Linked DNA regions of Planctellipticum variicoloris. Each later gene encodes a partner of the first gene's protein in a complex. Links are inferred from orthologs where the notes say so. Each region holds a gene or a part of one and is shown on either strand. Other genes may lie near its edges.

Region 1 (11,175 bases):
TCGGTGCGGGCGATCAGATGCACGCGATTCTGATGACGAGCCGTCTGTTGCCCGTGTGCGGGGTGCCGCGTCAGCAACTGGAACTGCTAGCCCGAATCGCTGCCAGCCTTTCCGGCTCGCTCCATCAGCACATTCGCCACCATCACCAGTCGGCCCAGCTTCAGTTCACGCAGGTCCTGCTGGAACTGCGCGGAGTGCTCGATGCTCTGCAGGCCGATCCCATTCGCGTTATGCAGGAGTTTCTCGAACGCGTGGTGCAGCTCGTCGAGGCCGATCGCGGCATCGTGTTCCTGATTTCGGACAGGCACGGTTCCGGACTCGCTCCCGCGGCCAGAATCGGCCAGCCCCTTTCCGCCGGCGCCGAACCGGTCTGGCGGCGACATGAAGAGGCCATCGCCTGGGCGGGTTTCAGGGCGCAGCAGCAGTCGTCCTTTGATTCGGCGCAGCTCAAGCGGTTCCACGTCGACAGTCTGATCGGATCGGCCCTGACGATTCCGATCATCATTGACGACCGCACACCCGGGGTGCTGTGCCTGACGCGATCGAGGAACACTCCATTCGCCGCGCATCTGCAGTCGCTTCTCGAAAACGCCGTCGATGTTTTTACGACGGTGATGAATCGCGGACTGGAGGCGCAGGAGTTCGAACGCCAGGCGCGCGAGGATGGTTTGACAGAGCTCGCCAATCGCCGCGAGTTCGATCGCCAGTTGCTGCGGGAAGTGGAGGCCGTCCATGCTCAGCAGGTTGAAGGGTGCTGCCTGCTGCTCCTTGATCTCGATCGATTCAAGAAGGTCAACGACGACTACGGTCATCAGGGGGGGGACGAAGTCTTGCGGATCACGGCTCGCGTCCTGAAGGATCGCGTTGCCCGGATCCGCTCCGGCGACCGGGTGCTGCTCGCCCGCTACGGCGGCGAAGAAATGGCGCTGATTCTCCCGTCATTTACGATGCAGGGCGCTTTAAGAGTCGCCGAGCAGATCCGCGAGGCGATCGAAAAAACTGACTTCCGCCACGAGAACCGCTCGATCCATGTCACGGTCAGCATCGGGGTGGCCAGTTGCCCGCTCCACGCACTGAATGCGCCGGATCTGCTGGAAGCCGCCGACACGGCGCTGTACCAGGCGAAAGCACGCGGGCGAAACCGGGTTTGCGCCGCAATTCAGTCGCCGCTGGTCGAGTCCGGATCGGGGATTCTGGGCTGAATCGGTTCCCGGACTCCGGCAGCAACTCGGCGAGCCGCTGGGTGGACGCAGCGCCGATGGATATGGCACGATGCTGTGGCCGGCCGTTGCGGGGCCGGCCGCGTGTTCCCCACGGCCATTCTCCGGATGCTGTCTTTCCATAATGTCGGACTTCCCTGTTGCTGCTGCCGCGCCCCGACCCCGCGGAAAAGTCATCGCCGTCATGCCCGCCTACAATGCGGCGCTCACGCTCGAACGGACCATCGCCGATATTCCGCCGGGCTCCGTCGACCAGGTCATCGTCGTCGACGACTGCAGTCGCGACAATACCGTGGAGGTGGCGGAGCGGCTTGGTTTGACCGTCGTCCGGCATGAGAAAAATCTGGGCTACGGCGGCAACCAGAAGACCTGTTATCGCCTGGCGCTCGAGGCCGGCGCCGACTACGTCGTGATGATTCACCCGGACTACCAGTACGACAGCCGGGTGATCCCCGTTGCAATCGAAATCATCCGACTCGGCATCTGCGACTTCGTCATGGGATCACGAATCCGCACCCGGCGCGAGGTCCTGGACGGGGGGATGCCCCTGTACAAGTATCTTGCGAACCGTTGCCTGACATTCATCGAGAACGTCGCCCTGGGACAAAATCTGGGGGACTTCCACAGCGGCTTTCGGGCCTACCGCCGCGAGGTCCTGGAGACGATTCCCTACGAACAGAACTCGAACGACTTCGTTTTCGACACGCAGTTTCTGGCGCAGTCGGTCTATTTCGGATTCAAGCTCGGCGACATCCCCGTTCCCGTCCGCTATTTCGATGAGGCGAGCAGCATCAATTTCCGCCGCAGCGTGACTTACGGTCTGGCGACGCTGGGCGTCATGGCGCTGTACGGGCTGAAGAAACTGGGGCTGTCGCGGTCCCCCCTCTTTGTGAGAAAGTTGACTTCGTCGGTATAATTGACGAAGCCGTCTCCGCCCCGCCTGCCTCGGGATTTGCCTGTCGTGGATCAGCCTGCTGCTCTGGAACTGCTGCTCGCTACGCACGAGTTCCCCTGCCGTTTTCTGTTCAAGGCCATCGGTCGGACTGACGGCAGCTTTGCCGAGCAGGTTGTGGCCGTGGTGCGGGCCGAGCTGGATCACGATTTTGACTCGCCGTTTTCGCTCAAGCACACGGCGGGCGGCCGGCACGTCTCGGTGACGATTGAACCGTGGATTGAGACCGCCGAACAAGTCCTCGCCGTCTACGCCTGCATCCGGACTGTCCCCGGGCTGGTCATGCTGATGTAAGTCGGGCTCGACGAGTCTGCCGCGATTCAGCCGGCTGCAGAGTCTCCGCGGTTTCTCCGGCCGCGAAGAACAGCTCTCGCATCTTCTGTTCGCGAAACTCGAAAATCCGCGCGACGTCTCCCTTCACGGCCAGTGCATGCACGAGCGTTCCGCCAGGCACCGCATACTCCACCTCGTCCGTCATCAGCGTCCCCCCGTTCCGCTCGACGAATGAATGCCGATGCCGCCAGAGCCGATACGGCCCCTGAACCTGCTCGTCGACGAATTGCAGCGGCGGCTCCCAGCCGGTGATCTCGGTTCGCCAGCGAATGGGAAATCCGTGCAGGCGCAGCCGGTAATCGATCAGCGCCCCGACATGCATCGCAATGGGCGGCGGTGTTTCCACATGAAAATGCAACAAGGGCGGCGTGATCGCCTCCAGATTGAACGCGTCCGCGAAGAAGTCAAAAACGTCCTCGCGCCGTCGCGGAAGCCAGATCTCCGCCCGCAACAGAAATATTCCCGGAGTCACCGGATGTCGCCCCAGACTCACGGCCATCACGTCTCTCCCACAATTGGAATTTGAGGGAGTTATAGGCAGGAACGACGGGACGGCCACTCGCAGCAGTTGCCTGTCCGGCTCTCGACTCGCGTTTACTTCGCGTTCGCCTCGCGTTCCAGTTGCTCCCACTGCAACCGACCAACTTGCCACATCCACGCCGGACCGTAACCGGCACGCGGCCCCCATGTGTTTGCGACCGCTGCTCGCAGATGCCGTCGGGCTTCTTCCGGATCGCCTTCGGCCGCGGCATTCAGGCCGATATACAGTTCCGCGTAGAACAGCCGCTTTTCTCGCTCGGCGTCATCCAGCTTCGCGGCGGCAATTCCGTCGAGGATCTGCCTGGGGGTGATTTCCCCGGCGAACAGTTTGTAGACCGCGGGGAACGGCTCGCGATCGTCTTTCTCGTACTTCAGCAGCTCCTTGCGGGCAGCATCTTTGCCATGTGCTTTATATTGGGACAGATACCGCCAGATCCCGTTCTCGCGGTCGACCTGGTCGAAGGCGTGGTACTTGCCGAACTGGGCCGCGGCGGACTCCGCCTTGCCGGCATAGTAGTACGCAATCCCCAGCCGCCAGTGAGAGGCATCCAGTTCCGGATCGAGCCGGACCATTTCTTCGTAGTCCTGCACAGCTCCGGCAAACTGGCCGAGAAAGAACCGGGCGTCCCCCCGGCGGGAGTAGGCGTCGCTCCCCTTCGCGTCGGCTGCGATCCGTTTCGTCATCGCATCGACAGTCTCCTGCCACCGCGCGACCTCTCTGGCCTTCTGGTCTGCAGAAATCGGCGCGTCCTCTGCGTCGACGGCCCCCAGCGCCAGCAGAGCAGCCAGAACTCCGCCATATGCCGTCCCAAGTCGAATTCTCATCCCGTCGTACTCCTCGGATCTGGCTTTCCGCGTTCAGCTTATCGCTTTCCGCTCTGAGCCATTCCGCCAGACTGACATTGACATCATGGCCCGCAATCTCCACAAAGCTCACCGGCGGAATGGGTTTGAGGCGCGACCGACTCCGCTCGCCAGGCCATTTCGACCATTGCTGGGAGGATGTTCGTGTTTCAGAACGGATTTCTGGGCTACAAAGCCTCATTCATGCTCGACTTCGTCGTCGTGGCCCTGGTCCTGATCGTCCCCATCCTGCTGTTCAGTCTCTATTCGGTCAAGGTGCGACGGCAGTTCTCGCGGCATAAGAACCTGCAGCTTCTCCTGGGAGTCGTGCTGCTGTTCGCCGTGGGGGCGTTTGAATTCGACCTGCACTTCATTCAGGGAGGCTGGGAGAACGTCGTCGCCAAACACGAACCGCCGCTGACTCCCGAGCAGCTCGGCACCGTTCGCATGCTGCTCCGCGTTCACCTGATTTTCGCAATCAGCACGCCGTTTCTGTGGGCGACGACGATTTTCCTGGCGCTGCGGAGGTTCCCGAATCCGCCGACACCCGGCCCGCACAGCGGTCTGCACAAGATCCTCGGCTGGCTGTCGACGGTGGATATTACGCTGACATCCGTGACGGGACTGATCTTCTACTGGTTCGCCTTCGTGACGAAGTGGTGAGGTGTCACCGGTTCACGATGACGTCGGGTTGCTCGATATTTCTGGCGGTTCATTGGGAAAATCGTCCAGCATCAACTGCAGGAGATGGACATCCAGCAGTCGACCAAATTTTCGCCCCACTTGCTTGAGCGTGCCAACTCTCCTGAAGCCCATGCTTTCGTTGAGGTGCAGGCTTGCCAGGCTTTCTTCGGCCACTCGGGCGATTACGGTATGAAAGCCCAGAGATTTCGCGGTTTGGAGGACCGCCTCCTTCAGCGAACGTCCGATTCCATGTCCACGATACCCGGTTCGGACGTAGGTCGTTGTTTCCACCGTGTCCACATAGGCTTGCCGCTCCGACCATCGACTGAGTGATGACCAGGCGACGACGGTCCCGTTCATGCACGCAACCAGGACGGGATGCCGCTCATCGTGCTGCTCCATCCACGCGCGACGTTCCTTCAGATCCTTGGGTTCGGTATCGAATGTTGCAGTCAATGTTTCGATCGCCTCATTGTAAATCGCAGTAATCGCCTCCAGGTCGCTCAGTTCGGCGCGACGGATTTCCACATGACAAGTCACGATCCGGCTCCTGTCCCTGCATCCTGATTCTGGTTTCTTCCCAGTTCAAATCCTCACAAAAATCCGCTGCCGGTAGAGCCAGAACACGAACAGCCAGAAAACCAGCAGGACGCTGCAGGACTGCACGATCGGGGCATATTGCGATCCGACGAGGCCGTAGAGTTCGAACAGTCCCGTTCCGAAATGTCTGGTCAGCGTTTGGGACGTCCAGCCGCTGAGCGTCTGGCCCATCACATACAGCAAAATCGAATTGGCCCCCGCCACAATCAGCGGGTACCCCAGCCACTTCCAGCCCAGACCGTCCATGACCGCGTAGAACAGCGACAGCAGTAACAGCGTCCAGCCGGCGCTGTAAAGGACCCAGCTCGGCGTCCAGATCCGCTTCACCACCGGGCAGACTCCGAGCACGCCGAGCCCCCAGCCTGCGCCCAGCAGCAGCAGGCCGCCGGCGATCAACACGCCGAGTACGCGCAGCCGGCCGGGCGTCGTGCGAATGATCTCGCCAGTCATCAGCCCGAGCAGCATCGTCACCAGCGACGGAATGAAGTTCAGCGTCGCGTAGCCTCCCTTGTTGAATTCGAACGGCTTGCCGTCCGGCTGCCGGAAGCGGTTCAGGAGCCAGACGTCGAAGTTCGCCGCCGGGTTGGTCCCCTTTTCCCAGTGCGCATTGAAGCCCGGCAGCCGCTGCCAGCCAGGTTCGACGCCGACCGTCGCCAGATTGAAGTCCGGAGGAGGCAGCGGCGTCATCGCAAACCAGCTCCAGTATCCGCAGAGGATCACGACGCTGACGATCACCTGGACCCAGCGCGGTCGATCCCAGAGGAGGAACAGGAAGAAGTATCCGAGGCCGATCTGCGTCAGGACATTGACGAAGGTGAAGTTGGTGCTTGACGTGCCGTTGGAGCTGAGCGCGATTCCGAGCAGGATCAGCACGATGGAGCGGGCCCCCGCATGCAGCGCCATTCCGCCCCACGAGTGTCCCTGTTTCTTGCGTTTGGCGTAGGAGTACGCCATCGAGACGCCGACCATGAACATGAACGACGGCTGGATCAGGTCCCAGAAGGAGCACCCGACCCACGGGACGTGCTCGAAGTAGAATGCCAGGCGCTGAAACTCGGCGCTCATCGTCAGCGGAAAGTTTCTGGCGGCCGCCGCGATGCCGAAGCCATTGGCGGCCAGGCAGATCATGACGAAACCGCGGTAGGCGTCGAGCGAGGCCAGGCGGTCGTCGGCGGGTTTACCGGCAGGCGCAGTCTTGGCGGCAGGGAGCGGCGGCATCGGGCGGGACCTCCAGCGGGGGAAACCGGCAGAAGCCGGTATTGTGAGCTTGCGCAGGCTGGAGAAACAACGGGCAATCAGCTCCGGCGGCCAGTTTGCCTGCTGCAGTTGCGTGCGATGCGCACGGCGCGGGTGACACAAACTTTTCGGACTGGTCGGAACTGATCTGCAATCCGCTAGGCCGCGCCGCGCTCGGCGGCGGTTCCGCCGGTGTCGGCGATCGCCAGTTTCTGTTCCAGTTCATGGATTTCGGCCCGGAGCTGCCGCAGTTCCGCTTCCTTGAGATCCAGTGCGGTCCGGAGCTTCTCCAGGCGGCGGTTTGGCGGGCCGGCGATCAACCGCTGGATCGCCTCCAGCACCAGCAAAGCGCGCCAGCCGCGGGTCATCGCCCCTTTGAATCGGTAGGCCTTCGTCATCTGCTGCACGCGCAGCAGACTGCCCAGTCGGAGGGCACGGACGAATGCCAGCAACGGTAATAGAATGATCGCCAGGTCGACCCAGTGTTGGCGGCAGTAGTCGAGCTTGCGGTCCGTCGCCGACACCATCACGAGGAATTCCAATGCGAAAGTCAGCCAGATCAGGCCCCAGGCGGCCTGCATGGCGGCGTGGAACTGGAGATTCCCGGCGATCTGGTTCGCAAACAGATGCTCGATGGCCAGCAGCGGCAGGACGAGCACCGACAGCAACAGGATCGGCAACCCGATCGCCGACTTCAAACGCTGCTCCAGAGCCCGTCCCGCCTGGACCCAGCCCCAGGCGGGGAGCCACAGTCGCTGTCCGGAAGCGACATCGCGGACTCCCAGCCTTAAGGGCGGGAGCAGGCAGCACCAGACGAACTGCCTCAATCGCGTCTGCCCGGCCTGCCAGCGAATCAGCAGCTCGGCCCAGTAGACCGGATAGATGATGCAGGAGCCGATGATGCAGCCCAGCAGAATGGCAGCGTACTCGCCCCGATCATGTCCGTAGAAGTGCAACAGGCCGCCAAAGAGGACCAGCGAGGCCAGCGACAGTCCCCACATGGGGGCCGCAAACACTCGATCGAGCGGATCGATGTCCGGTCGTTCTGCTTCGGCGTTGGAAGGCGCGCTGGGTTGCATGGCGGTCCTTGTCCTCCTGGACCGCTGATTCTCCGGCAAAGCCCTGCTCGGGCTCAAGTCCATTTCCGGATCGCGAAGCGCACTGCGTCTCAGCAGATCGCCGAGTTCGGGGGATGGGGGTCGTTCTCGCAGACACCCTCGCGTGAAGCGGCCTGTTCGGAATCGCCGATCACGGGTTTCCGAATGTACTGCGCCAGGAGCGTCGGCAGGTCCCCGTTGCACAGTTCGTTGGCGGCCTTCTGCAGCCGTCGGTCGATGAGTCCTTCGCGATCCAGAATCGGCACGAAGACGTGGGGCCAGGTCCCTTCGCGGCGCACGACACAGGCCTTCTGTTCCAGGCGCTTCAGAAGTTTCTGCACGGTGGCGAAGTCCGAGATCGTCTGCGCCGGGTAAATCGTTTCCGTCAACTCTCGCACGGTGGCTTCTTTGCGAGCCCAGAGCTCGCGCAAGATCGCCAGTTCCGCGGGGGTCACATCCTGAGTATTCCGGGGCATGTTGCTGCTCGGCTAATGCGCCTGCGAGGCAGGCTGACGCGTGGCAGGACATGCAAAGAGGATCCACCCGCTGACAATGTCAGGAATGGATAGCGTCCGGTGGTCATGGCTGGCATGATGGCAGGAGCGAACTGCCTCTTGCATCAACTTAAAGTAATGCCCGTACGGGGTGCTGCAAAGCGCGGAAAGGTGATTTTCCTCACAGAAGCCGTGTCTTGCGCAAGAAGCGCAGCATTGAAATTCTATTGTGAGAACTGTTCGCTTTGTGCCGTGACAGCGACGGGCGGTTTTCTCCTTGTGATTCCCATTGTTCGAAAGTTTATGCCGTAGTCCTCCTCGTCTTCGACGTTGGAAACGCCGTGGCGTTTCGATCTGCAGACTTGACCAGGAAGCGAACCTTCTCAATGTCTTCCGAGCATCCCCGATCACCGACCTGTCCGTCGCCGGTCGCGCGGTCCGGGCGAACCTGGCGCCGCTGGTGTCTGTACCAGGCCGGCTGGTCCGCCTTCTACTTCCTGCTCTACGCGCTCTCAATCGGCCCCCTCTACTGGTACTGGTGGGAGGCCGCTTTCGCGGGCGGATCCGAATGGGTGTTCGTCTTTTACGGCCCGCTGGCGGTCCTGGCCGAGTTTTGCCCGCCGTTTCGAGACGTCATCAACGCCTACATCAACTGGTGGATTCTGTCCTGAGCGGGATCTCGCCAGCCGACGACACCTGAATCGGTCAGTGGAATGTTCTGGGTTATTTGGAGCCCCGTCGGCCCTTGCCCCCTTTGGCTTTCCGTCGCGCGGGCTTCGCATCGGCAAAGCCGGGCGACTCTTTGAGCTGAACCATCTGTCCAACCTGCTTCTTCAGTTCCAGAATCCGGTCCCGCAGTTTCGCGGCTCGTTCGAACTCCAGGTTCTCGGCGGCGGTCAACATTTCCGCTTCCAGTTCGCCGAGGTACTCTTGCGTCACAAACTGCGACTCGTCGGCGGCTCCAGCGGCTTCCTGCACAATCCGCCGGGCTTCCACCTCTTCCTCGATTCCCCGGCGGATGGCCTTCTTGATCGTCTCGGGTGTAATGCCATATTGCGCATTGTACGCAAGTTGCAGCGCCCGTCGGCGATTCGTCTCGTCGATCGCCCGCTGCATGCTCTGAGTCACGGAATCGGCATAAAGGATGACTTCCGCATTGGCGTTTCGTGCCGAGCGGCCGATGGTCTGAATCAAGCTGGTTTCGCTGCGCAGGAAGCCTTCTTTGTCCGCGTCGAGAATGGCCACCAGCGAGACTTCCGGCAGGTCGAGTCCTTCCCGCAGGAGATTCACGCCGACCAGGACGTCGTGCTTCCCCTCGCGAAGCTGGCGGAGGACTTCGACGCGTTCAAAGGCATCGAGCTCCGAGTGAAGCCATGCGCAGCGAACGCCTTCCTCCTGGAAGTATTTCGTCAGATCTTCTGACAATCGCTTGGTCAGGGCGGTGATCAGGACGCGTTCCCCGCGGCCGGCGCGCAGCCGCACCTGCTCCAGCAGATGGGCCACCTGACCGCGGGCCGGATGAATGTGAATCAACGGATCGACCAGGCCGGTCGGTCGGATCACCTGCTCGACGATTTCGCCGCCGGTCTGTTCGAGCTCCCAGTCGCTGGGGGTTGCAGAGACCAGGATCGTCTGGTGGCGGCGCTGATTCCACTCGTCGAACTTCAGAGGCCGGTTGTCGAGCGCGAGAGGGAGTCGGAAACCGTGTTCGACCAGCGTCGTCTTGCGGGCGTGGTCGCCGTTGAACATGGCCCGGATCTGCGGCACCGTCACATGGGATTCGTCGACAAACAGCAGGTAATCTTTCGGGAAAAAGTCGATCAGCGTGTAGGGCGGTTCGCCGGGCGCCCGTCCCGAGAGCGCCCGGCTGTAGTTTTCGATTCCCGGGCAGAAGCCTGCCTCCCGCAGGAGCTCCAGGTCGTGCCTTGTCCGCGCATTGAGCCGCTGCGCTTCCAGCAGCTTGCCTTCCCTCCGGAACTTCTCGAGCTGTTCGGCCAGTTCCCGTTCGATCTCTGCGCATGCCGCGGCGACGCGCTCTTCTGGCAGGACATAGTGCTTGGCCGGGTAGATGTAGACTTCGTCGAGCTGTTTCACGTCTGCGCCGGTGACGCAATTGATGAGCGTCAGCTTCTCGATCTCGTCGCCCCACAGCTCGATCCGGTAGGCGCACTCTTCGTAAGCCGGCCAGATTTCGACGACGTCGCCCCTGACGCGGAAGTTCGCCCGCTGGGGCGTTACGTCGTTTCGGCTGTAATGAATGTCGCAGAGCTTCCGCAACAGCTCGTCCCGGTCGATGCTTTCCCCGACCCGCAGGGGAATCATCATTTCCAGGTAGTCCTTGGGGGACCCCAGGCCGTAGATGCAGCTCACGCTCGCGACGACGACGACATCGCGCCGACTGACCAGCGCGCTGGTGGCCAGCAATCGCAGCCGGTCGATCTCTTCGTTGATCGAGGAGTCCTTTTCAATGTAGATATCCCGCTGCGGGATGTACGCCTCCGGCTGGTAGTAGTCGTAGTAACTCACGAAGTACGAAACCGCGTTGTGCGGAAAAAACTCGCGGAACTCGGCGTAAAGCTGCGCCGCCAGCGTCTTGTTGTGTGAGAGCACCAGCGCTGGCCGCTGGAGCTGCTGGATCACGTTCGCCATCGTGAACGTTTTTCCGGAGCCGGTCACGCCCAGCAGGACCTGGTCGCGCTTGCCTTCGCGCAAACCGCGCACGAGGGCCTGAATGGCCTTGGGCTGGTCGCCCGCGGGGGCGTAGGGGCTGGCGAGCTGAAATTCCGGCATAGTTCACCTGGGGTTCGGCCGTTCCGAAGAATCCTCAGAATTCTATCGAGTTCGATCCGGACGCACCGGTGAACTGACACGATCTCGTTCATCGCTCCAGGATTTCCCGCCGCGTCGGGCTGACACCAGTTCCCGCGGTCTGCATGATGGATGGCGACGGCGATGCTTGCCGTCCACTTTCCGACTGACAGGACACCCGGATGAAGATCACGTTTCTCGGCGCCGCGGGCGAAGTTACCGGCAGCCAGCATCTGCTGGAGACAGATAAGCTGCGTGTCCTGCTGGACTGCGGCATGTTCCAGGGGCACCGCGGCGAATCCCGCCGCAAGAATGAGACCTTCCGCTGCAATCCGCCTGCGCTCGACGGGATGATCCTGTCGCACGCC
Region 2 (11,271 bases), 5.4 Mb from region 1 along the record:
AGAGGGACTGACCGGGGCGATGGGTGTTGATGTCTGAGGGGGACAATCCTACTTCCGGAACATCGGGCTCCCCGGATCGCCGCGGGAGAGGAGATACGCCAGAAGATCCAGGACTTCGGTTTCGTTGAGGGGTTTCAGCAGATCCTTGGGCATGAGCGACGTCGGGGCGGGCCGGAGCTCTTCGATCTCGCTGCGGGGAACCTCGACGACCTTGGTCGAGTCTTCCGGATCGGTCAGGATCGTGACGCTGTTCTTCGTTTCGCTCACCAGCCGGCCCGTGTAGGACTTGCCGGCATCGGTGACGAGGAGCGACGCCCGGTACTGGTCCGAGACGACTTTGTTGGGATCAATGATCGACTCCGTGAGGTCTTTCAGATTGAAACGGCCTGCCAGTTGAGTCAGGTCGGGGCCGGTCGCCCCGCCGTCGCCGGCGAATCGATGGCAGATCACGCAGCGGGTGGCGGCGAACATCTTTTCGCCGTTCTTGAAGTCCCGCCCCTTGAGCTTGTCGCCAAGTGCGACGACTTCTTCGCTCGTCCAGTCATGCCCCGGGCCGGCCGGTTTCGGGAGTTCGGGTCGTCGGAAGGGTTCGCGGGCGCCGCCCGCTTCGATGGCAAGTCGCTCCTTCTCGGTCGCATTTTCAAAGGCATCGCGGTCGATGTTCTTGAGGAAACCCTGATAACTGGCGCCGCCCGCCTTGGAGCGAGCCTCCTTGAGAGCGTCGAAGTAGATCTTACGATCGGCGATCGTCCAGCCGGTTTTGAGATTTCGCAGCGTAAAGAGCAGCTCCAGCTTCTGCAGATCGGGCTGATTCTCGATCATTTTGGCGATTGAGCCGCCGTACCCTGGATTGCGGGCCAGAAGCGCGGCAATTTCGCCGGCGGACGGGGCCGGCGACGGACGGGTCAGCAGCGGCATCGACCTGGCGGCGACCTCGGGGGATTGCACCGCCGTCAGGATCATGCACAGCTCGCGATTGAGCGCGTCGGACTTGGCCGGGTAGAAGGGGATGAGCGGCTTGGCGATGTCGGCCAGCACGACGGGATCGGTCGGTTCGCCGAGCCGGATCAGCACCAGCGACAGCGCCCGCAGCCCGTCGAGCTGCTGGCGTTCGGATAGTTTCGCGAACTCCAGCCGGCCGAGCGCATTGAGCAGGTCGATCTGGGCCGGCTTGTCGGCGACTCGGGCCAGAGCGACGATTCCCTGGATCAGTGCGTCCGGGTTCTCTTCCGCGAGGACGCGGCTCCGCCAGGCCGCCGGATCCTGCCATTCGAGAGCCACGCGGGCCGCGTAGCGGATGTGGCGGTCAGCATGGCTGAGGTGCGGATAGATGAAGCTCACGGCGGCCTTCGCATCGGCCTGGCGGGACTGATACGTTTCAATCTTCCGGCGGAGAGCCCGCAGGTCCGCGCCGGCGGCATCGGTCAGCGTTGCCGGGGCGGTCGATTCGTTGCCGACATAAGTCACGCGGAAGAGTTCCGATTGCGTCCCGCGTCCGCCGACGGTGAAGTAGAGCGCGCCGTCGACGCCAACGGCAGCGTCCGTGAGGGGCAGCGGCGTGCGGGAGACGAATTCTTCCTTGGTCGCGCGATAGCTGGCGCCCTCCGGTTCCATGTGGATGGCGTACATCGTCCCGAAGGTCCAGTCGAGGATATACAGCGCCCGCTGGTACTTCGCGGGGAACTTCGTCCCGTGGCCGAACTCGACCCCCACCGGTGAGCCGGGGCCGATATCAATCATCTGCGGCAGGCTGTCGACGTAGTACGTCGGCCATTTGCCGGTGCCGCTGCGCCAGCCGAACTCGCTGCCGCTGGTGGCGTGGACGACGCGAGTGGGCCGGTACCACGGCATGCCCATGTCCCATTCCATGTCGGCATCGTAGGCGAACAGCTCGCCGTCGGCGTTGAACGCCATGTCGTACGGATTGCGATAGCCGCTGCTGAAAAACTCCCAGTTCTTGCCGTCGGGGTCGGTCGAGGCGATCCAGCCGCCGGGGGCCAGGACGCCGCGGGCGTGCCCGTTGGCATCCCACTGCCGAGGCAGCAGCAGGTCCTCATCCCAGTTGGGAGAGAGCCGGCTGGAGGCGTGTTCGGGGAGTTTTGCGTGCAGCGGCTCCGCGCGCATCCCCCCCATCGTCTGCGGATCGGCGTTACGGATCACATCGAACGGCGGCAAGGTGTGATTGCCGGAGATGAGGTAGATCGATTTTCCGTCCGGCGAGAGTCGCAGCGCGTGCGGGCCATGTTCGCCCCCGCCGCGGATTTCCTTCAGCTTGAGCAGTTCGTCGAACTGATCGTCGTCGTTGGTGTCGCGGAGTCGGTACAGGCCGCTCCCCGGTCCGCCATTCACAGTCACGTAGAGGCTGTTGAACGCGAAGAGCATCCCCTGTGCGCCGCTGAGCTTGACGTCGAGTTTTTCGACTTTCGTCGGCTCACTGCTGCCGGGAGCGGGCGGCGTAATGCGGTAGAGCCCCTTGTCTCCCTGGTCGCTGGCGATAAACCGGCCTTTGCCGTCGGAAACGAGGCAGACCCAGGAGCCGAGCTCGTCTTTGGGGACCGTGAAGAGGCGTTCGGCCTGGAAGCCGGGGAGCAGGTTGAATTTACTGTCGCCGTTCGACGCGAGGGAGAAGACGTCGCCCCAGGGCTGGACACCAAGCTCACCATGCGTCTCGACGGCCAGTTTTTCGGTCGAGTCCTTCGAGGCAAGGACGGCCCAGCTCTCATCGGTGACCAGGTAGGAGGCCTTCCCGGCCGCGTCGGACAGGACGACCTTCGCCAGCGCAGCGCTGATTCCGCCATCATTCCAGACTTCGAGGATCAGGGTATTTTCGCCCGATTTGAGCGACTTCGTCAGGTCGAGCGTGGCGGGCGCCTGCCACTCGTCACTGCCGCCGACTTTCTGGCCGTTGAGCCAGACGGCGACGTGATTGTCGGCCGAGACCTTGATCCAGGCGGATTTGACGGCGGCGGGAAGGGTTTGCTTAAGGAAGTAGCGGGTGTCCCGATTCGGCCCCCAGATCCAGGCGGGGACCGGCCCGGCGCTGAAATCCGGGGCCGTGCTTCGCGCCGGCGACTTACCGTCGACAACTTCCGGGACCTGAGTATAGACCTTGCCGTCGACGGTATCGGCGGCAGTCAGCGGCCCCGTGGCGAGGCTACCGGCGAGGAGGGACCAGACAGCCCACGAACGACACTTCATGCTGCAGACTCCGAGGAATGGCGGCGGTTGGAGACGCCTGGAAAGATCGCCAGAGATTGATGGGTATGGTAGCGGCCGTCTGGACCGCGGACTACCGAGGGACGGCTTCGACGAAATCGCCGGCTACGATCGTGAGGCACGCCGGACAGTGTCTGGATTTGGAATGCCGCTCGCTTTTTCACGCTTTCGCAGCAGAAACTGTCTGTTCGCTATAACGTCTTGTTGCCCAGGCACTTGCAAAAGTGCGCCATAGTCGCGGTCGGTGATTTAGCCCGCATGATTCATCAAGCAGTTCATCATTTCGACGTCGGCTCGGTCCGAGAGCAAGCGGCCATCGAACGGTGATCTGCGCCGGGCGGCGCGCAGAACGCCCCCCTCCCCGGGAACGTCGAATGCTGATGTCGGGTCCATGGCAGCGCGACTGGAGAAGGCGTCAGGGGCTGCGCGGCCAGGCGAGCACCGCCTGCGAGATCCAGCGGTACTCGTCTGTCGACGGCCAACTTGCGCTCAACCGGCCCCCACACGGCGGGCGCTGACCGTGATCTCCGCCGCAGCCTTGATCAGACGCTGATGCCACGTCGTGGCGAACCCCTCGCCCAGCGGATCCTCGCGACGACGACGATTGAACCAGCCTCGCCGGTGAGCTGCGCCCGGGAGACCTCGATTCGATCGGTTTTCCGGGGTGGAAATCGAAGGCCAACGGCAGCAAACCCTGTCAACTCACCCCCGGCCTATTTGTGGCGTCGAAGTGCTGATGTGACAACACCTTCTACGCCGCGGGACGCCGTTGTCCTGGAACGGGGTGAATCATTCGGGCTATGGAAACCGCATTCCTGATCGTGCCGGTCCTGATCGCGCTCATGGTGGCGATCCGGATCGGCGCCGGCGTATTCGACCACAGCCGGATCAATGCCTACGTGGCGTCGCTTGGCGGCGAACTCCTTTCCGCGCGCTGGTCGCCGTTCGGACCCGGCTGGTATGGCGAGAAACGGGAGCGGATTTATGCCATCCGGTATCTCGACCGTGAAGGTCACGAGCACAGTGCCTACTGCAAAACCAGCCTGCTGGCGAGCGTCTACTTCACCGAAGACCGGATCGTCCGCCAGTCCGCCACCGCTCCCCCGGAGCGGGAATCGCTCGTCGAGGAGAACCGTCGGCTGCGTCAGGAGATCGCCCGTCTCAAACGCCGGCTCGGGGAGGAGTGAGGCTGCTGTAGCGTGCGGCCAGAACCAGCGGGAAGGAAGTGAGGGATGTCCAGTTCCGGAGGGATCTATCGCCCCTCCGGGGCGCAGGAGGCATGGAACATGAGCTTCTTCTCTGGCGATCAGCGATAAGCGATCGGCCTTCTTCTTCCGGCTATTCGCTATTCCCTGCTCGCTATTCGCTCCTGCCTCACCTCAGCCCCACCGGCTGCAATGGGCACTTGGCGGCGATGAAGGATTCCCGGCGCTCATCCGCGGCAAACTCCACCGTTACTGTCCGGTGCCGGGACATCCCGGAGACTTCGACGACCGTTCCCAGGCCGTACCGCGGATGCCTGACCTGCATCCCCAGAGCGAAGCCTTGCGGCAGTTCCGCGGCCTGCAGCACTCCGCTCTGCAGCGCTGCTCCCGTGGTCAACAGAGGGCGGCCGTCGCCCATCGCCGCCCGCAGGGCCGAGAGGCGGTCGGCCTTGTCAGCAACGGTTGTCGCCGGCGGGAGTTTCTCCCGGGCTCGCAGCGGCCGCGCCGGTTCTTCTTCGACGTCGTCCAGCGGAAAGTCCGTCCCGCCGCAGTCGCGATGGATCGCATCGACTTCGTTGAAGAAGTCGCTGGGAATCGTGCTGAGGCTGCGGCCGTGCAGTTCCCGCCGGAGCGTGTGCGTCAGGACGAGACTCTCCTCGGCCCGCGTGATCCCGACGAACAGCAGCCGGCGTTCTTCTTCGAGCTGCGAGGGATCGTTATTCCGCAGCGAGCGCTCGTGCGGGATGAGGTTTTGCTCGACGGCGACGAGGTACACGCAGGGAAACTCCAGTCCCTTCGCCGCGTGCAGCGTCATCAGGGTCACCGCTCCGGATTCCGCGTCCAGGCTGTCGAGATCCTGCGCCAGGCTCGCCGATTCGAGAAAACCCGTCAGCGCCGGAATGTCATTCGCCGGCTCGCGGGTGGTCTGTTCGTCGTACTGCCGGGCGGCGGAGATCAGTTCGTCGACGTTCGACTTCCGCTGCATGTCCTCTTCGGAGGCATCCACCGTCCAGTGATGCCCGTAGCCGGTCCGCGCCAGAACGGCTTGCAGCAGATCGACCACCAGCCCCGTTCGCGCGACGTGGGCCAGTTCGTCGATGAGGTCGGCAAACTGCCGCAGCGCTGCCGCGGCCCGCTTGGGGAGCTTGGGAATCCGGCCAGCGCTCCGGGCGACTTCCAGCATGGGAATCTGCACTTCATCGGACCAGCGGAGCATCCGGTCGAGCGACGTTTTGCCGATGCCACGCGTGGGGACGTTGACCACGCGCTGAAACGCGGCCCGGTCCTGCGGGTTTTCGATCAGCCGCAGATAGGCCAGCAGGTCCTTGACTTCCGAACGCTCGTAGAACGCCACCCCGCCGGCGAGCTGGAAGGGAATCTTCCGCCGGGCCAGCGACGTTTCGAGCGAGCGGGACAGCGCGTTGACCCGGTAGAAGATTGCGAAGTCCGACCAGCGACGCTGGCCGGACTTGACCAGGTCGTGGATCTCGGCGGCGATCGAATCCGCTTCCTGCCGGCCGTCGTCGTACCGGCGAAACTCGACCGGGGCGCCAGCCGGGCGGTTCGACTTCAGCGTCTTGTGCTTTCGCTGGCGGTTGTGGGCGATCAGCGTGTCGGCGGCCCGCAGGATCTCCGGCGTACTGCGGAAGTTGTCCTCCAGTCGGACGACGCGGACCTGCGGAAAGTCCCGTTCGAAGCGGAGGATGTTTTCGATCTGGGCGCCGCGCCAGCCGTAGATCGACTGGTCCGGATCGCCGGTGGCGCACAGATTCGGCAGCTCCTGCGAAAGCTGGGCGACGATCTGATACTGCGCCCGGTTGGTGTCCTGGTACTCGTCGACGAGGACGAACCGGAACCGCCGATCCCACATCCGCCGCAGTTCCTCGTGCTGCTGCAGCAGAATCGCCATGTGGACCAGCAGGTCGTCGAAGTCGACGGCGTTCGCGGCCAGCAAACGCTTCTGATATTCGGGATAGACGCGCGAGACGACCGATTGAAAGTGGTCGCCGACCCGTTCCTGATACATCTCGCGATAGCGTTCGGGAGTGATCAGTTCGTTCTTGGCCTGACTGATCCGCTGCCCCACTTTGGCGGGCGGGAAGTGTGTCGCGTCGATGTCCTGGTCGTGCAGCACCTGCTTCAGGAGCTGGTGTTGTTCGGACGTGTCGAAGATCGAGAAATTGGCTTCCAGCCCGACGGCCCGGCCCTGCTCGCGGAGCATCCGCGCGCAGAACCTGTGGAAGGTGCTGACCCAGACGCGCGAACCGGGGAGCAGTTTCTGCACCCGTTCGGCCATCTCGCGGGAGGCTTTGTTGGTGAACGTGATGGCCAGGATGGCGCGCGGATCGACGCCGCGCTCGATCAGCCGCGCGATCCGCCGGGTGATGACGCGAGTCTTTCCCGATCCGGGGCCGGCCAGAACCAGGAGCGGTCCCTCGAAGTGCTCGACGGCTTCCCGCTGACTCGGCGTCAGATCATCCGCAGCGGACACGCGATTCACTCCCTTGCGACCATTCGTCATTCCTGACCGACCAACAGTTTACGCGGCAGGCGTCCCGTTGCCTACCGGCGTTGCCGGCAGAGACTTTTGGGGTGGCCGGGGCTGGACCGAAGGGAAGCCCCGGTCTTCGGTCGCAATCTCAGCCCGGGGCTTCGCGACGACGCTCCAGCCCCGGCCACCCGTGAGTGGAGAATTGAGCCTCGCGCGAACAAGCCGGCGATTTGCGTCCGCCCCGGCGCGCCGGTACCTTGATAGATTCGACGGGATCGCCCGCTTTCACTCTCGCCTGCAAGGTTGACTCTTATGTTTCGTCGGTTGCTGCCCGTCTGGGCGCTGATGCTGTCCTGTCTCGTTGGTTGCCCGTCCGCGCCGGCTCCGGAGAAGAAGGTGGAGGGCGAGGTCGCCCCCGCCGTGACGGCAACTCCGGATGATGCTGCCGTCATTCAGACGCTTAAGGATGCAGGGGCGCAAATCCAGCTCAACAAAGATCAGCAGGTTGTGGCCGTCGATCTGGTCGACGTTTCGATGGAAGACGCCGCCAAGGCCACGGAGCTGTTGACGGAGATTGCGCGTCTTCCTGAAGTGGAGGTGCTGCGGATCTCGGGTCCGGGGGTCAGCAACGAGACCTTCAAGCTGGTCGCGGGACTCAAGAAGATCCGCGTTCTCGAACTGCGCAACACGAAGGTCAACGACGAAGGGGCCGCCATCGTCGCCGGCTTCAGCAACTTGACGAACCTGCTGGCACGTCGGACGGACTTCACCAGCGCCGCGCTGGACACTCTCTCGGCCCTCAAGAACCTGCGACAGCTCGACCTGCGGTTCACGAACATGTCCGATGCAGGGATGGCGGACCTGAACAAGAAGTTTCCGAATCTGACGTCGCTCAAGCTGGAAGGAAGCAAGGTCACCAGCAAAGGGGTCGAGCCGATCAGCCAGTGCACGAAGCTGACCGAGCTGAATCTCTGGGGGGGCAGTTTCGACGACGCCAGTCTGGCACAACTCAAGACGCTGACGAACCTGACCGCGCTCGAACTCGACGACACTCGTCTGAAAGACGCCGGCCTGGAAGCCCTCGCCCCGCTCAAGAAGCTGAAGTTTCTCTCGCTCGTGCGAACTCAGGTCGGCAACAAGGGGATTGCGATCGTCAAGGAGATGAAAGACCTCAACCGGCTGCTGCTGCGGGATACGCTGATCCGCGACGACGGCCTGGCGAATATCGCCGACCTGACCGGTTTGAAGGAACTGGACCTCAGCGAAGGGATCTTCGGCGATTCCGGCATGAAGCACCTGGAGAAGCTGACCAACCTGGAGACTCTGAAGCTCTGGTCGACCGGCGTGTCGGACGAAGGGCTCAAGTCGCTCGTCGGGCTGAAGAAGCTGCGAACGCTCAGCCTGCAGAACACCCAGGTCACGGACGAGGGGCTGAAGGGGCTGTCCGGTCTGACGGAGCTGGAGGATCTCAACCTGGCCGATACGCAGCTCACGAACGAAGCTCTGAAGACGGTCGCCGGCTTCAAGAAACTGAAGAAGCTGAACCTGAGCAACAGCATCAACTTCACGAGCAGCGGGGTGGAAGAGCTGAAGAAGGCTCTGCCGGAATTGGCGGTTTCCGGGCCGTAGCGGGTGGCTGGAAGCGAAAAGGGAATAGCGAGCAGGGAATAGCCGGAGGAGAGGGTGACGCTGCGTTGCCCCCTTCTCCAGTTTTTCGTTCTTCGACGTCGGCTCGGCCCTGGTGCAAGCGGCCATTGAACGGCGATCTGTGCGGCGCGCAGAAGCCCCCCCTCCCCGGGAACGTCGAAGCTGATGTCAGGTCCGCGGCCGCGCGACGGGAGAAGGCGTCAGGAGCTGCGCGGCCAGGCCAGCACCGCCTGCGAGATCCAGCGGTACTCGTCTGTCGACGGCCAACTTGCGCTCAACCGGCCCCCACACGGCGGGCGCTGACCGTGATCTCCGCCGCAGCCTTGATCAGACGCTGATGCCACGTCGTGGCGAACCCCTCGCCCAGCGGATCCTCGCGACGACGACGATTGAACCAGCCTCGCCGGTGAGCTGCGCCCGGGAGACCTCGATTCGATCGGTTTTCCGGGGTGGAAATCGAAGGCCAACGGCAGCAAACCCTGTCAACTCACCCCCGGCCTATTTGTGGCGTCGAAGTGCTGATGTGACAACACCTTCTACGCCGCGGGACGCCGTTGTCCTGGAACGGGGTGAATCATTCGGGATGGGCTTTCTCGCCGGTTCAGTCGACGTGATGTTCGCCGGCGGCCAGATGCTCGGGCAACCGAGCAGCGTCCCGCACGGTGGTTCCGACCAGACTGCTGCTGCCAACCGTTCGATGAGGCGATACCAATACAGTCGCAGCGGCCAAAGCCGAGCGTCAGCAGCCACACGGGAACGCCGTGGGTGGCCAACAACAACGGATACGCCAGTTCGTCCACCGTTCCGGCCATGTCGGGGGGGGCGCGAAGCTGGGACGCAGCCAATACGCCTCGCCGCCGGCCAGCACCAGTTTACGGGGCTTCACGCCGGGACGTTTGCGGGATACACGTCCAAATCCGTAGAGGCCGCAGCCTGGTGGGAAGCCCGTCGGGAACCGTTCCGGGGCGATCCCGGCCCAGCCATCCACGAAGTCCCGCAACGCCGCCGCGTTCTCCCGGAGATCGTCGTACTGCGAGGGACATGGGAATTACAACAATGCCGCCCGCCGGCTTCCCGGTTTCTCAATACCTGCAATCCGGTAGAGTCAGGGAGTTTCGGATTTCGTGCTTTCTCGCTCGGCGAGCTCATACAGCGGACGATGCCGGAACGGCGTCTCCAGGATCAGCAGGCACAGGCTCGTCAGATACAGCCGGCCCGCTTTGTCCCCGAACTCTTCGCCGACGCTCAGCGGCTGTTCCGGCTTCCAGCTCCCGCGAATGTCGCTCCCCGCCTTGGTACTCCCCGAGGTCGCCTGGGCCTTGAGTACCATCTGCCGGGCGGCTGCATTCCACGTCTTCCAGTCATCCCCGCCCAGGTTGTGCAGCACCTGCAGCGTGTAGTACCACGAATAAACCCGGCCGGTGGTCGACGCCTCCGGCCGATTGCGATCCAGCATCAGGAAGTGAACGCCCTGCTTCATCCGTGGGTCATCCGCGGGCCAGCCCAGCCATTGCCGGCAGAGCAGCCCCTCCGCGGTCAGCGCCGGAGTTACGGCCCCGGCCGCCGAGTTCGGCTGATACTTGTAGCGACTGCCCCCCTGCTCCGAGACCGAATCCAGAAACCCCGACGCCCGTTCGTACTCTTCCTGGTCGATCTCAATGCCCGCCATCCGGGCCGAGTGCAGCGCCATCAGCGCCCAGCTCGTGACCGACAGGTCCCCGACCATGTCTTTGCTGATCGGACGATACTTCCAGCCGCCATGCTGCGGGTGCTGGGCGAACAGCAGGTAACGCACCGCCTTTTCCGCGGGCTCCCGCAGGCTCTCGTCATCCGTCAGCGCCAGCGCCTCGCACAGGGCAATGGTCGCCATCGAATGCGCGTAGAACGCCGGCAGCCGCCCTTCCTCCTGCCGCTGGTCGTGCAGGTCCCCCGTTTCCGGGTCCTGATTCTTCGTCAGCCATGCGAGGCCACTCGCCACCACCTTCTGATAGTCCCCTTCCAGGTGCGTCTGCCCCGCGCCGAGGAACGGCAACAGGGCCAGGGCCGTGGCGCCAGTATCGGTCCGGACGTACGACGGAGCGGCGTCCGGATACCCCTGGTGCAGCTCCCACCGACCGTCGCTTCGCTGTTGTCGGACGAACCATTGCAGCCCCGCCTTGATTGCCCGTTCGACGTCCTCCGAACCGCCGAGTTTTGCCAGCTCCTCCTGCCGCGTCCGCAGGCTGCGGTTTTCCAGCGACCGCTTGATATCGACTGGCAACACCGGCACGAGACCCAGTTTTTGCGCGCCGCCGGAGGGGTTCGCGGGCGGCTTTGGAGAGATCTTTTCCGAGGGTGTCGGCGTCAGCGTCGAGTTCAACGGCAACCGGACCGGCTGCCGGACCACGACCGGCGCCGCGGCTTCAGCCGGTTTGGCCGCAGGGGGTGTGAACCACGTCGCCACCAGTGGATCCAGAGTCTCGGGGTAGTGAGTCTGCACGACGATGATCGCCATGATCACCAGCGCGATGCCGTGCAGCACCAGGCTGATCAACAGAGCCGTTCCGCCACTCCGGAAGTCGTCCTGAGCCCGTTGCCACAGCGTCCGCGGCTTGAGCTTCTCGTAAGCCGGGTCAATGTCCAGCAGTTTGACCCGCCGACGCACCGACCGCCGCGGCCCGCTCGACGAGCGTTCCGGTTCCGCGGGCGATGGTGGCGGCTGATCGACCATGA

The links.
Region 2: the proteins of uvrB (region 1) and SH412_RS24675 are in contact, whole or in part, in a crystal structure (PDB 7EGT), measured with the Thermus thermophilus proteins. The link is inferred for Planctellipticum variicoloris from one-to-one orthologs. Residues at the interface, in WP_096411307.1 of Thermus thermophilus: Glu23, Leu25, Arg26, Asp27, Gly28, Glu29, Arg30, Phe31, Arg55, Glu326, Asp327, Phe328, Glu379, Ser382, Gln383, His398, Gly400, Arg401; in WP_096412145.1 of Thermus thermophilus: His654, Arg656, Phe657, Gln666, Asp668, Glu669, Lys680, Arg681, Leu682, Ser683, Lys685, Tyr686, Ala687.

Annotation. Positions count from the first base shown.
Region 1 is NZ_CP130886.1:912,655-923,829, forward strand. What follows is about bases 8,257-11,175. They hold uvrB (excinuclease ABC subunit UvrB), read right to left. Parts: upstream 10,790-11,175; coding sequence 8,723-10,789; downstream 8,257-8,722. Other genes in these bases: SH412_RS03615 (hypothetical protein), read left to right, coding at 8,386-8,670; SH412_RS03625 (MBL fold metallo-hydrolase), read left to right, coding at 10,990-11,175. In the rest of the region: SH412_RS03565 (GGDEF domain-containing protein), read left to right, coding at 1-1,202; SH412_RS03570 (glycosyltransferase family 2 protein), read left to right, coding at 1,405-2,136; SH412_RS03575 (YbeD family protein), read left to right, coding at 2,182-2,466; SH412_RS03580 (SRPBCC family protein), read right to left, coding at 2,453-3,004; SH412_RS03585 (tetratricopeptide repeat protein), read right to left, coding at 3,100-3,870; SH412_RS03590 (DUF420 domain-containing protein), read left to right, coding at 4,054-4,551; SH412_RS03595 (GNAT family N-acetyltransferase), read right to left, coding at 4,564-5,112; SH412_RS03600 (acyltransferase family protein), read right to left, coding at 5,158-6,390; SH412_RS03605 (hypothetical protein), read right to left, coding at 6,567-7,487; SH412_RS03610 (BlaI/MecI/CopY family transcriptional regulator), read right to left, coding at 7,577-7,981. UniProt on the Escherichia coli protein: The UvrABC repair system catalyzes the recognition and processing of DNA lesions. A damage recognition complex composed of 2 UvrA and 2 UvrB subunits scans DNA for abnormalities.
Region 2 is NZ_CP130886.1:6,305,632-6,316,902, forward strand. The notes cover bases 4,252-7,266. They hold SH412_RS24675 (ATP-dependent helicase), read right to left. Parts: upstream 6,913-7,266; coding sequence 4,591-6,912; downstream 4,252-4,590. Other genes in these bases: SH412_RS24670 (hypothetical protein), read left to right, coding at 4,252-4,403; SH412_RS24680 (leucine-rich repeat domain-containing protein), read left to right, coding at 7,225-7,266. In the rest of the region: SH412_RS24665 (c-type cytochrome), read right to left, coding at 49-3,198; more of SH412_RS24670, read left to right, coding at 4,017-4,251; more of SH412_RS24680, read left to right, coding at 7,267-8,541; SH412_RS24685 (prenyltransferase/squalene oxidase repeat-containing protein), read right to left, coding at 9,665-11,269. UniProt on the Escherichia coli protein: A helicase with DNA-dependent ATPase activity. Unwinds DNA duplexes with 3'-5' polarity. Translocates on single-stranded DNA with 3'-5' polarity. Initiates unwinding more efficiently from a nicked substrate than double-stranded DNA.